DNA from 2 places in the Xanthomonas sp. NCPPB 3959 genome. Region 1 is predicted to be linked to the other one. Evidence: predicted binding sites of a transcription regulator. Region 1 holds the regulator's gene; the other holds the start of a gene.
The links. Region 1 encodes FliA, which starts transcription of late flagellar genes. Its sites were predicted from a motif close to TAAAGTTTNNCNNNCNNNGGCCGATAA; they were not measured.
Positions count from the first base shown of each region.

Region 1 (6,790 bases):
GAATTGATGGCGCGCATCAAGGGCGTGCGCCGCAAGCTCACCCAGGACATCGGCTTTCTGGTGCCGCCGGTGCATATCCGCGACAACCTGGAGCTGTCGGCCAACGCCTACCGCCTGCTGGTGCACGGCGTGCCGGTGGCCACTGCGGAAATCTATCCCGATCGCGAACTGGCGCTGGACCCGGGCGGCGCACTCGGCCAGCTCGACGGCATCCCCGGCAAGGACCCGGCATTCGGCCTGGACGCCACCTGGATCCAGCCGCATCAGCGCGCCTATGCCGAATCGATGGGCTACACCGTGGTCGACCCGGCCACCGTCATCGCCACCCATCTGTCGCACCTGATCCGCGAACACGCCCCGGAACTGCTCGGCCACGAGGAAGTGCAGCAACTGCTGGCGACCCTGGCCAAGACCGCGCCGAAGATGGTCGAAGACCTCACCCCCAAGGCGTTGCCGCTGTCGGTGGTGGTGCGGGTGCTGCAGAACCTGCTGATCGAGCGCATCCCGGTGCGCCAGCTGCGCAAGATCGTCGAAGCGCTGGTCGAGCACGCCCCGCACAGCCAGGACCCCACCACCCTCACCGCCGCGGTGCGCACCTCGCTGGGTCGCTTCATCGTGCAGGAAATCGCCGGCATGTCGGCCGAGCTGCCGGTCTACACGCTGGCCCCGCAGCTGGAGCGCGTGCTGCAGGAATCCACCCACGGCAATGGCGTGGCACTGGAACCCGGCCTGGCCGAGCGCCTGCACCAGAGCCTGGCCGATTGCGTCGGCAAGCAGGAAGCCCGCAACGAACCGGCGGTGGTGCTGGTACCTGGCCAGGTCCGCGCAGCGCTGGCCCGCCTGGTCCGCCATAGCGTGCCGACCCTGTCGGTACTGGCGTACAGCGAAGTGCCGGAAGACAAGCGCCTGAAGCTGGTCGGCACGATCAGCTGAGCCTGACGCACCTCGTAGGAGCGCACCTGGGCGCGACGGGCTCTACCGGGACAGCCCGTCGCGCCCAAGGGCGCTCCTACGACACGCGACGTGCTGCGGACCAGAAAAGCTTGCTGACATCACTGTAGGAGCGACCTTGGTCGCGAGGGCGTTACCGGGAGGGCCCATCGCGCCCGGGTGCGCTCCTACGAACCCACCCGCGCCCGGCCCTCTCGCTGCAGACAGGCGACCGACCACCGCACCCAGCGTCGGAAAGCCGCCACTCGTCCAAACCTCCAATCGATTGCACGACGCTGGCGGTTTCGAGGCTTTGCGGGCGCTCCACGCTCGACCTCCCACCCGCCAGCGCATCCACCCGCACAGTGGATGCCAACGCAGCGCGCCCCTAGAGAAAAGTCAATTAAACCAGTGACTTGAAATCTTGCAGCCGGGCCGATCGCACAGCTCCAGTCTGTCCCAACCTTCCAGATTCCCGCGCCGGAACCCCGGCACCGCGTTTTGGCACGCCGCGTGCATTAGCTCTGGCGAGACCGCAGTCAGCTTGATCACTGCGGGGCGAGCAGCAGCACTTGGAACAACCGAACGGGACAGGCAACTCATGACGCTGGCAACACACCCACATTCATCGCGCACCCGTCCGGCGTCCGGCGGGTCCCGTTCCTGGAGGCACTTCGCATGAAAATCAAACGCTTCGTTGCCCCGGACATGCGCACCGCATTCCGCATGGTGCGTGAAGAACACGGCCCGGACGCAGTGATCCTGTCCAACCGCCGTACCGCCGAAGGCATCGAGATCGTCGCTGCCAGCAACTACGACGAAGAACTCGTGCAGCGCGCTCTGGAAACCGCGCGCTCCGAGACTCCGTCGGCTGCGGCGGCTGCGGCGGCACAGATCGAACAGGCGCCGGCCCAGCAGGCCCCGGCCCGGACAGCCGCGCCGTTCCACGCCCCGCTGAAGCCGGCCGGTGACACCGGCAGCAGCCAGCGTCAGCGTGTTGCCAGCGCTGCAGACGACATGATCGCCGCGATGGCGCTGCGCCAGCCGGTCAACGTGCCGCGCTCGGCGCCGGTCGCCGCACCGGTGCGGACTGCCGCCGCCCCGTCTGCCGCCGCTCAAGCATTGGCCCACGCCGTTGCAGTTGCCGCCGCACCGCGCCAGGAACATGCGCTGTCGGCAGTGCCGGAACAGCTGTTCGCCGACTTCCTGACCACCGCACCGGTACAGGCTCCGGTGCACGCTGCCCCGGTGCAGGCACGCACGCCGATCATGGCCGCCGCGCTCGCCACCCACGCCTCTTACGGGCAGGACGACGACGAGCAGGACGACGACGGCTTCGACATGGACGACGCGCTGCCGCAGATCCTGCCGCCGGCCGCATTGCCGCCGCTGGTGGCCGCCCCGGTCGCCCTGGCCGCAGTACCGGTCGCCGCCGCCCCGGTGCCGCAGAACGACGAAGAACTCAAGCAGCTGCGCGGTGAGCTGGCGCTGATGCGTCAGATGATCGAGCGCGAAATGAACCGCCTCACCGACGAGCGCCTGCGTGGCTCCCCGGTGCGTGCGCAGGCCCTGGAACTGATGGACGACTACGGCTTCGATGCCGGTCTGATCCGCGATGTGGCCCTGCAGATCCCGGCCGATACCGAATTGCACCGCGGCCGCGGGCTGATGCTGGGCCTGCTGTCCAAGCGTCTGCCGGTGGCTCCGATCGACCCGCTGGAACGCGGCGGCGTGATCGCCCTGGTCGGCCCGACCGGTGCCGGCAAGACCACCACTATCGCCAAGCTCGCCCAGCGCTTCGCCGCCCAGCACGCCCCGCGCGACGTGGCCCTGGTCACCACCGACACCCAGCGCGTCGGCGGCCGCGAGCAGCTGCACAGCTACGGCCGTCAGCTCGGCATCGCGGTGCACGAGGCCGACAGCGCCGAGAGCCTGCTGGAACTGCTCGAGCGCCTGCGCGACTACAAGCTGGTGCTGATCGACACCGCCGGCATGGGTCAGCGCGACCGCGCCCTGGCCGCACAGCTGAACTGGCTGCGCGCCGCGCACCAGGTCACCTCGCTGCTGGTGCTGCCGGCCAACGCCCATTTTTCCGACCTCGACGAGGTCGTACGCCGCTTCGCCCACGCCAAACCCCAAGGCGTGGTGCTGACCAAACTCGACGAGACCGGCCGCTTCGGCAGCGCCTTGTCGGTGGTGGTTGACCATCAAATGCCCATCACCTGGGTGACTGACGGACAGCGGGTCCCCGACGACCTGCACCGCGCCAATGCCGCCAGTCTCGTTCTTCGCCTTGAAGATTTGCGGCGCGCTGCCGATAAGCCCTGTACTCCGGAGCACAACCATGCAGTCGCGTGAATACGCCAAGCTGACCAACGCCTTCCCCCTGACGGCGACCCGTCCCGAGCCCTTGGGCCCGGTGCGCACCATTGCCGTGACCGGTGGCAAGGGTGGCGTGGGTAAAACCAACATCTCCGCCAACCTGGCCGTGGCCCTCGCCGAGATGGGCAAGCGCACCCTGCTGCTCGACGCCGACCTTGGCCTGGCCAACCTGGACGTGGTCTTGGGCCTGTCGCCCAAGTACACCCTGGCCGACCTGATCGCTGGCCGCTGCACGCTGGATGAAGTGATCATCGAAGGCCCCGGTGGCGTGTTGGTGGTCCCGGCCGCCTCCGGTCGCCGCCACATGGCCGAACTGGCTCCGGCCCAGCACATCGGCCTGGTCAACGTGTTCTCCGAGCTGGAACGCGACCTAGACGTGATGGTCATCGACACCGCCGCCGGCATCACCGACAGCGTGCTGACCTTCTGCCAGGCCGCCCAGGACACCGTGGTGGTGGTCTGCGACGAACCGGCCTCGATCACCGACGCCTACGCGCTGATCAAGGTGCTCTCGCGCGAACGCGGCGTGGACCGTCTGCAGATCATCGCCAACATGGTGCGCGACCCCAACGAAGGCCGCCTGCTGTACGACAAGCTGTCGCGGGTCTGCGAAAAATTCCTCGGCGACGTGTCGCTGAACTACCTCGGCCACGTGCCACAGGACGACTGGTTGCGTTTGTCGGTACAGCGCCAGCAACCGGTCATCAAGGCCTACCCCGCCAGCCCCTCGGCGCTGGCCATCGCAGAAATCGCGCGGCGTACCTCGCGCTGGCAGGCCCCCACCGTGCCACGCGGCAACGTCGAGTTCTTTGTCGAACGCATCATCCAACGGGGGGTCGCCGCATGAGCACCGCTACCGCAACCGCAACGACGGCCACCGCGCAGTACCGTGCAGTGCAACGCAACAACGCCAACGACATCGTCACCCAGCACGCCGATCTGGTGCGCCGCATCGCCCACCATCTGGCCGCGCGCCTGCCGGCGAGCGTGGAAGTGGACGACCTGATCCAGGCCGGCATGATCGGCCTGATCGAAGCCTCGCGCAGTTATGACTCCGAGCAGGGCGCCTCGTTCGAAACCTATGCCTCGATCCGTATCCGCGGCTCGATGATCGACGAGATTCGCAGAGGCGACTGGGTACCGCGTTCGGTGCACCGCCGTGCCCGCGACGCTGCTGCTGCAGTACGCAAGATCGAACAGAACACCGGCCGCGCCGCCGCCGCCACCGAAGTGGCCGCCGCGATGGAAATGCCGCTGCCCGATTACCTGCGTCTGATGGAAGACGCCGCGCGCGGCCAGGTGCTGAGCCTGGAGTCGCGGATCGAAGATCACGGCGAGCTGGACACCACCGCCAAGGGTGGCCCCAACCCGCAGCAGATGATGGAGCGTGGCGAGTTCGGCCGCGAGCTGGGCAAGGCCATCGGCCAGTTGCCCGAGCGCGAGCAGCTGGTGCTGTCGCTGTACTACGAACAGGAATTGAACCTGAAGGAAATCGGCGCCGTGCTCGGTGTCAGCGAATCGCGCGTCTGCCAGATCCACGGCCAGGCCGTGGTGCGTCTGCGCGGCCGCCTCAAGGTCTTCGAACTGGCCGATGCCGGTGTCGAAATTGACGAATGATTTTTTCGCGTATTTTTTAGTGTTAGGAGCTTGATGTGAACAAGAACATGCGGATTTTGATCGTGGACGACTTCTCGACGATGCGACGTATCGTCAAGAATCTGTTGGGCGATCTTGGTTTCACCAATACCGCAGAGGCCGAAGACGGCAACAGCGCATTGGCTGCGTTGCGGGCCGGCCCGTTCGATTTCGTGGTCACCGACTGGAACATGCCCGGCATGACCGGTATCGACCTGCTGCGCAACATCCGCGCCGACGCCAAGCTCAAGCACCTGCCGGTGATGATGGTGACCGCCGAAGCCAAGCGCGAGCAGATCATCGAAGCCGCCCAGTGCGGCGTGAACGGCTACATCATCAAGCCGTTCACCGCGCAGACGCTGGAAGAAAAGCTGGGCAAGGTGTTCGAACGTCTGGCGGCGACCGCCTGATGAACGCCACCGTGGAAACCAATGCCGAACGCGCTGCCTTGATCGACCGCCTGCAAGGCGCGCTCGATGCACTGGAAAGCGGTGACGAAGCCGCATGGAAGCGCGAGGTCGACCACCTCGCCGCCTTGCGCACCCGTCCGATGATGCAGGGCCTGAGCCGGCTCGCACGCGAACTCGGTCAGGCGCTGGGCGAATTGCCCACCGTGCCCGAAGAAGCCGGCGAGCTGGACGATGCGTGTTCGCGCCTGGACCACGTGGTGGAAATGACCGAAAAGGCCAGCCATCGCACGCTGGATCTGGTCGAAGAATGCCGTGAGCTGGCCAACCAGCTGCGCGACGGTGGTCTGAATCAGGACCAGGGCGCGCTGATGGACAAGATGCGCCACAACCTGACCGAACTGTCGCTGGCGCAGAGCTACCAGGACCTGAGCGGGCAGATCATCCGTCGCGTGGCCGGCATCGTGCGGCGCGTGCACGAAGGCTTCGGCGCACTCGGCCTGCCGCCGAAGAGCACCGAGCCGAAGAAAGACGACGGCGGTCTTGCCGGTCCTGCAGTCAAGGGCCTGGACCGTCACGCGGTGTCGCAGGACGACGCCGATGACCTGCTGTCCGGATTGGGGTTGTAACCATGAGTGCTGTTCCAGACGATATTGCTGCCGATTTCATCGTCGAGGCCCAGGAAATCCTGGATCGCCTCGGCGAACAGCTGGTCGCGCTGGAACAGGCACCGGACGAAGCCGACCAGCTCAACGCGGTGTTCCGCGGCTTCCACACGCTCAAGGGCGGCGCCGGCTTTCTGGCGATCAAGCCCATGGTGGAGCTGTGCCACGCCGCTGAAGAAACCCTCGGCATGGCACGCTCCGGCCAGGCGGTGTTGCAGGCGCATCACTTCGATGCCGCGCAGCAGTCGCTGGATTATCTGCAGGCGATGCTGGATGCGATGGGCTCGGGCGAAACCGTGCCGCATGCACCGGCCTCGCTGATTGCGCAGTTCGATGCCAAGAGCGGCCCGCCGGCGGTCAAGGCCGCGCCCAAAGCCGCATTGGCTGCGGTGGCCACACCTGCCCATGACGACGGCCATGCACCGGCACCCGGCGCCAAAGCCGCACCCAAAGCCGCCGCAAAAGGTGCCGAAGCCGAACAGACCGTGCGCGTGGACACCAAGCGCCTGGACGCCATCGTCAACCTGATCGGCGAACTGGTGCTGTCGCGTAATCGTCTCAAGACCCTGCGCACCCGCCTGCGCGACGAAGAACTCGATCGCGCCGTCAGCGTGCTGGATATCGCCACTGCCCGCCTGCAGACCGCGGTCATGCGCACCCGCATGCAGCCGGTCAGCAAGGTGTTCTCGCGCTTCCCCAAGGTGGCCCGCGATGTCGCGCGCACCTTGTCCAAGGAAGTGGAACTGGAACTGATCGGCGCCGAGACGGAAC
Region 1 covers NZ_JBWWVR010000001.1:108,236-115,025, reverse strand. Annotated here, with positions in the region: gene flhA (flagellar biosynthesis protein FlhA) at 1-933, shown strand, start outside; gene flhF (flagellar biosynthesis GTPase FlhF) at 1,609-3,288, shown strand; gene AC1KVG_RS00415 (MinD/ParA family protein) at 3,275-4,159, shown strand; gene AC1KVG_RS00410 (RNA polymerase sigma factor FliA) at 4,156-4,929, shown strand; gene cheY (chemotaxis response regulator CheY) at 4,965-5,357, shown strand; gene AC1KVG_RS00400 (protein phosphatase CheZ) at 5,357-5,983, shown strand; gene AC1KVG_RS00395 (chemotaxis protein CheA) at 5,986-6,790, shown strand, end outside.

Region 2 (6,790 bases), on a different contig from region 1:
GCCTTGCTGGCCGAGGAAGAGCGCTTTGCCGAAACGCTGGACGCCGGCATGAAGATCTTCGACGACGTCGCTTCGCGCTCGCAGGAGGTCATTCCCGGTGCCGATGCATTCCGTCTGTTCGACACCTACGGATTTCCGGTCGATCTGACCTCCGACATCGCGCGCGAGCGCGGCTTGCGTGTGGACATGGAGGGCTTCGAGTTCGCCATGGAGCGTCAGCGCGAAACCGCGCGTGCCGCAGGCAAGTTCGGTGGTGGCGTCGCATTGCCGGCCGATCTGGTCGCTACGATGTCGCCGACAGTGTTTTTGGGCTACGAAGCCTACGACGCCGATGCGCTCAAGGTCGTTGCGTTGCTCAAGCAGGGCCGTCCGGTCGAACGCGCCGACGCCGGTGACGAGGTCATCGTGTTCACCGACCGCACACCGTTCTATGCCGAGTCCGGTGGTCAGGTCGGCGATAGCGGTCAACTGAGCGGGACCGGTGTCTCCATCGACATTGCCGACACGCAGAAGTTTGCGGGGCAGTTCCATGGTCATGTGGGGCGCATCACCGAAGGCGCGCTTGCGCTGGGCGATGTGCTGTCCGGTGGTATCGACGTGCAGCGTCGCGGCAAGACCATCCTCAATCACTCGGCCACGCATCTGCTGCATGCGGCCTTGCGCGAAGTGTTGGGCACGCACGTCCAGCAAAAGGGATCGTTGGTCGCGCCGGACCGTCTGCGTTTCGACTTCTCGCATTTTCAGCCGATCACTGCCGAAGAACTCGCCGTGATCGAACGCAAGGTCAACGCCGAGGTGCGCACCAACCACAGTGTGGAGGTGCACAACATGGCCATGCAGGAAGCGCTGGATTTCGGCGCGATGGCGTTGTTTGGCGAGAAGTACGGCGAGAACGTGCGTGTGCTGAAGATGGGTGGGTATTCGACCGAACTCTGCGGCGGCACCCACGTCACCCGCACTGGCGATATCGGCCTGTTCAAGATTACCTCCGAGGGTGGTGTGTCTTCGGGCGTGCGCCGTATCGAAGCGGTGACCGGGCAGGGCGCGCTGGACTACGTGGCCGACGAAGAGCGTCGTCTGCTTGAGGCCGCTCATCTGCTCGGCGGCAATGCGACTGAAGTCGTCGACAAGGTGCGCGCGCTCACCGAGCGCCAGAAGCGTCTGGAGCGTGAGCTGGAGTCGCTCAAGGCCAAGCTCGCCTCGGGTGCGACTGCAGATCTGGGCGCCAGTGCTGTCGACGTGGCCGGAGTCAAGGTCATCGCAGTGCGTCTGGAAGGCTTCGACGCCAAGGCACTGCGCGATGCGATGGATCGGCTGAAGCAGCAATTGGGCGATTCGGTGATCGTGCTAGCGGGCGCATCTGCCGGCAAGGTCGCGCTTGTAGCCGGCGTGAACGGTAGCCCAACTGGTAAGGTGAAGGCAGGGGAACTCCTCGGCCATATCGCCAGTCAGATCGGGGGCAAGGGCGGTGGCCGTCCGGATCTCGCCCAGGGTGGTGGCGAGGACGGGCCCGCCCTTGCGACCGCGCTTGACGGCGTGCACTCCTGGGTCAAGCAACACTTGGGCTGAACACTTGTCCTGCCATGCCTTGCTGGCTGGCAGGATCTGCCGCTACCATTTCCGGTCTATTCCCTTTACCTATAGACGCGTCTCATCAGGAGGCCGTCGATGCTGGTGGGAAACTCACCGGTTCCAGGAGATTTGAAAAATGTTGATCCTCACTCGCCGGGTAGGCGAAACCTTGATGATCGGCGACTCGGTCACTGTTACCGTGCTCGGCGTCAAGGGTAATCAGGTGCGCATTGGCATCACCGCACCGAAAGATGTGGCTGTGCACCGCGAAGAAATCTATCAGCGCATCCAGCGTGGCGATGAGCCGGTCGCTTCCGGCGCGCATCACGGCGACGATTCTTCGAATTGATTGTCGCAAAGGGTTTACGTTAACCCCCCTTACCCGGTATTCTTCGCGGCCTGCCACGGACAACGCGGCAGGACGTGAAAACTGGAGCGATGCCCGAGCGGCTGAAGGGGCTCCCCTGCTAAGGGAGTATAGGGTCAAAAGCTCTATCGAGGGTTCGAATCCCTCTCGCTCCGCCAGTGTTCTAGACGCCCGCAAATCTTTGATTTGCGGGCGTTTTTATTTGCATCGCGGCATGGGTTTGCAAGCCCTTTCGAGTGAGCTGCGCAGCATGCTTACTGCCAGTCGGCTCGCCGCATCCTGCATAAGGCATCTGGTTGTCGCGACAGCATCTGAATCGCCTCAAACGTGCTGCATGAAGCGGTTCAAGTAACTGCGGTATAGGTCGCTAAACACGTGACATATATCTCGGACTTCAACGTGATGCGCCTACCGCCACTGCTTGGACGCCTGTTCTCTTTCTGGGGCCGTGGGCTGCAGCACAAGGCCAATGCGGTGGACCGGGTGATGGCGGTGATCGAGTTCGATCTGGATGGCCGCATTCTGGATGCGAACGAGAACTTCCTGTCCTTGATGGGCTATCGGCTGGACGAGGTGGTCGGCCAGCATCACCGCATGTTCGTGACTGCCAGTGATCGCGACAGCGAAAGCTATCGTCAGTTCTGGGTGGCGCTGCGGCGCGGCGACTTCAACGCCGGGCGTTTTTGCCGGTTGGACAAACACGGGCGCGAGGTGTGGATCAACGCGTCGTACAACCCGCTGCTGGATCGATCCGGCAACGCCTATCGTGTGGTGAAGTACGCCACCGATATCACTGCGCAGGTGCGCCAGACCGCCGATTTCGAAGGGCGGATCGATGCGATCGACAGGGTCATGGCGGTCATTGAGTTTTCGCTGGATGGCACCGTGCTCGAGGCCAACCAGAATTTTCTGCAGGTGATGGGTTACCGGCTCGATGAGATCCGCGGCCAGCATCACGGCATGTTCGTGGATGCGTCCACGCGCCAATCGGCGGCCTATCGCGCGTTCTGGGAAAAGCTCGGGCGCGGCGCATTCGATGCGGGGCGCTACAAGCGCGTTGGTAAGGATGGACAGGACGTGTGGATCCAGGCGTCCTACAACCCGGTACTCGATGAGCATGGGCGTCCATACAAGGTGGTCAAGTACGCCACCGAGGTGACCCGTCAGGTGATCGATTCTGCCGATGCGGATGGCCGCATCCAGGCCATCGACAAGGTGATGGGCGTGATCGAATTCGATCTGGAAGGGCGCGTACTGAGCGCCAACGATAATTTCCTGGCGATTTTGGGATATCCGGCCGCCGAAGCGATCGGCCAGCACCATCGCGTGTTCGTGGATGCGGTGTATGGCGCCTCCGAGGAGTACCGCAATTTCTGGGCGAAGCTGGCGCGTGGGCAGTTCGATGCGGGCCGTTATCGCCGGCTGCGCAAGGACGGCAGCGCGGTGTGGATCCAGGCCTCCTACAACCCGATCCTGGATGTCTCCGGACGGCCGTACAAGGTGGTCAAGTACGCCACCGATGTGACCGATCAAGTGCGCTCGGCCGAGCGCATGCGCGAGTTGATGCAGCAGACCATGAGCATCGCGCAGAACGTGCAGCGCGAGGCGCACCATATTTCGATCAGCAATGAGGAACTGGTGAGCCGCGCATCCTCGCAGTCCACCGCAGTGGCGCAGACCTCGACCACCATCGATCAGCTGGCGGAAACCGTGCGCATCAATTCCGAGAGCGCGGGGTCGGCGCAGCGCATGGCCGAAGAGTCGGCCAATGTTGCGCGACGCGGTGCCGAGGTCATCGCCGAGGTGGTCAAGACCACCGCCAACATCCGTTCGGCGACCGATCGCATTGGCCAGATCATCGAGGTGATCGACGGTATCGCCTTCCAGACCAACATCCTGGCGCTCAACGCGGCGGTGGAAGCGGCGCGCGCCGGCGAGCAGGGGCGTGGATTTGCAGTGGTAGCGACCGAGGTACGTAGCCTGGCGCAGCGCTGCAGCGTGTCGGCCAAGGAGATTCGTTCCCTGATCGACAACGCGACCGATCAGGTTGGCGATGGTTCGCGCCTGGCCGAACAGGCCGGTGTGGTGATGCAGGACATGGTCGGCTCGGTGCTGCGCGTGACCGCAACCGTGGAGCAGATCGCCGCCGCCAGCCAGGAGCAGGCGCAGGATATTTCGACCGCCAACACGGCGCTGCAATCCATTGGCGTGCAGGCGCGCGATCAGGCGCGGATGGTCGATGATCTGGCGCGTTCGGCGCATGTGCTCGAAGCCGATGCGGATGCGTTGTTTGCATTGGTCAACGGCGATGCCGATGGGTCTTCTGCACTAAAGGATGCGCACGCAGAGCCGTTCGCCAAATCGCAGGCCGCGTGACTCAGGCGGCGTGACTGTGGGCATTCGCTGTACGGCGTTGTTGAAGCGGCTATACGCACCCTCGTAGTTGCCTAGCTGCGGCGCGTGCCAGCAGCTAGGTCTGCGCAAAACTAAAAGCGCTCGCCAGCAGATGCGTCCGCGCACAACGACGCCCGCCAAAAACCTATTGCTGTTCACTGAAGTTGCTGACCGAGGGCTCCTGTATCTCGGCATAGTCTCCAATCGGCTCAGTTTTCAAGCCAAATAAAAAACGGCACTTCCCGCGCGGGAAGTGCCGTTTTTTTCAAGTGAACTGCATTGCGCCAGGAGCGCGCTTTGCCTGTTCCAACCAGCTGCGATCATGCGGCGCGCCGATTGACTGCAGCGCGCCGCACTACACGCGTTGCCGCTTACTGCGGCAGATCGAACACCAGCACTTCTGCGTCGCGTGCGTCGGCCAGCACGAGTTCCGGCTCGGCGGTGATCTGCAGCGCATCGCCGGCCGACAGTGCTTGTCCGTTGACGCTCAGGCTGCCGCGCACCACCTGCACGTAACCGATGCGTCCCGGTGCCAGCGGGTGTTGCAGACGCACGTCGCCGTCGAGGATGGAGGCGTACAGGCGTGCGTCCTGGTGCAGGCGCAGCGAGCCGGCTTCGCCGTTGGGCGAGGCGATCAGACGCAGCTGATTGCGCTTGCTGTCGGTGTCGAAATGCTTTTCCTCGTAGCTGGGTTCGATGCCATTGCGTTCGGGCATCACCCAGATCTGCAGGAAGTGCACCGGCTCGCTGGCTGAGTGATTGAACTCGCTGTGGCTGACGCCGCTGCCGGCGCTCATGCGCTGCACGTCGCCGTAGTGCAGCACCGAGCCGGTGCCCATGCTGTCCTTGTGCTCCAGCGCGCCATCCAGGACGTAGGAAATGATCTCCATGTCGCGATGGGCGTGGGTGCCGAAGCCTTCGCCCGGCTGCACCTTGTCTTCGTTGATCACCCGCAGCGGGCCGATGCCCATGTGGCGCGGGTCGTGATAGCTGGCGAAGGAAAAGGTATGGCGCGAGGACAGCCAGCCATGCTCGGCGCGGCCACGGGTTTCGCTCTTGCGGACATTCAACATGCTGCTTCTCCTTGAAAGATCTCGAATGGCGCCGGGGAGTGAATCGGTGTCCCTGCGGCTTGATGCATAGTCTCCGCCTCTGGATCGAAGACAAAAAGCGAGTAGATTTGGCTGCTATCATCGAAAAAATCGAATAATGAAAATCAGCCTGGAAGCGCTGCAAATCCTCGATGCAATCGACCGTCGAGGCTCGTTCGCGGCCGCGGCCAAGGTGCTGTTCAAGGTGCCGTCGACGATTTCCTACACGGTGTCCAAGCTCGAAGACGATCTGGGGGTGCAACTGTTCGAGCGGTTCGGCCCGAAGGCGACGCCGACCCAGGCCGGGCGCGAGTTGTTGCGCGAGGGGCGGCACCTGTTGCGTGCCGCGCAGGAACTGGAGGTGCGGGTGCGGCGGGTGGCATCGGGTTGGGAATCGGACTTTGCGATCGGGCTGGATGCGATTCTGCCGGTGGCGTTGCTGCAGGCGCAGATCCTGGATTTCTACACGGTGGCCGATAGCACGCGCCTGCGCGTCGTGAGCGAATCGCTGTCCGGCAGCTGGGAGGCGCTACTGGATCGGCGCGTGGATCTGATCGTCGCGGCGGGCGAGGGGCCGAGTGGTGGTGGCTATGTCGCCGAGCAGATCGGCACGCTGCGCTTTGTGTTCGCGGTGGCCTCTACGCATCCGCTGGCGGGCGCCGGCATGCTGGGTGCGACCGAGCTGGCCGAGCATCGTGCGATCGCTGTAGCGGATTCGGCGCGGCGGTTGCTGCCACGCACCGTGGGCCTGTTGTCCGGACGCGATGTGCTCACCGTGCCGGACATGCAGGTCAAGCTGCAGTTGCAGCTGGCTGGCGCCGGCTACGGCTTTCTGCCTGAGGCGTATGCGCGCGGCGCGCTGCAGGACGGCCGGCTGTGCGAGGTGCAGGTAGAAACCCACAAGCCCGACGAGACGTTCTCCCTGGCATGGCGGCCAGGCGAGGAGGGCGAGGCATTGGGCTGGTGGCGGCGCGCCCTGCGCAGCGAGGGCTTGTTCGATGGCTGGTTGCACTCGCTTGCCGAGACGTATCGTTCTGCCGCTGCCGGGCAGTCGCGCGCGTGAGGAAGGGCGGATAATGCGCGTTCGTCGTCGCGCAGGGTCGTCGCATGCAGGGCTTGATCGAACAGTACGGATTGGCCCTGGTGTTCGCCAACGTGCTGGCGTTGTCGCTGGGGCTGCCGGTACCGGCGTTGCCGACGCTGGTGTTGGTCGGTGCCGGCTATGCGCTGCGCGGCGGCAGCGATGCATGGCTGGCCGGGTTGGCGGCGTTGGGCGTTTCGGTATTGGCGAGCCTGCTCGGCGATCTGGCCTGGTATCTGGCCGGCCGCCGCTTCGGTAATCGCACCTTGCAGTCGCTGTGCCGGC
Region 2 covers NZ_JBWWVR010000016.1:33,050-39,839, reverse strand. Annotated here, with positions in the region: gene alaS (alanine--tRNA ligase) at 1-1,569, shown strand, start outside; gene csrA (carbon storage regulator CsrA) at 1,709-1,921, shown strand; tRNA gene AC1KVG_RS17375 (tRNA-Ser) at 2,005-2,097, shown strand; gene AC1KVG_RS17370 (methyl-accepting chemotaxis protein) at 2,369-4,315, shown strand; gene AC1KVG_RS17365 (pirin family protein) at 4,705-5,406, opposite strand; gene AC1KVG_RS17360 (LysR substrate-binding domain-containing protein) at 5,543-6,487, shown strand; gene AC1KVG_RS17355 (DedA family protein/thiosulfate sulfurtransferase GlpE) at 6,532-6,790, shown strand, end outside.
Region 2: the regulator FliA is predicted to act here: its motif matches at 2,284-2,310, upstream of AC1KVG_RS17370 (methyl-accepting chemotaxis protein).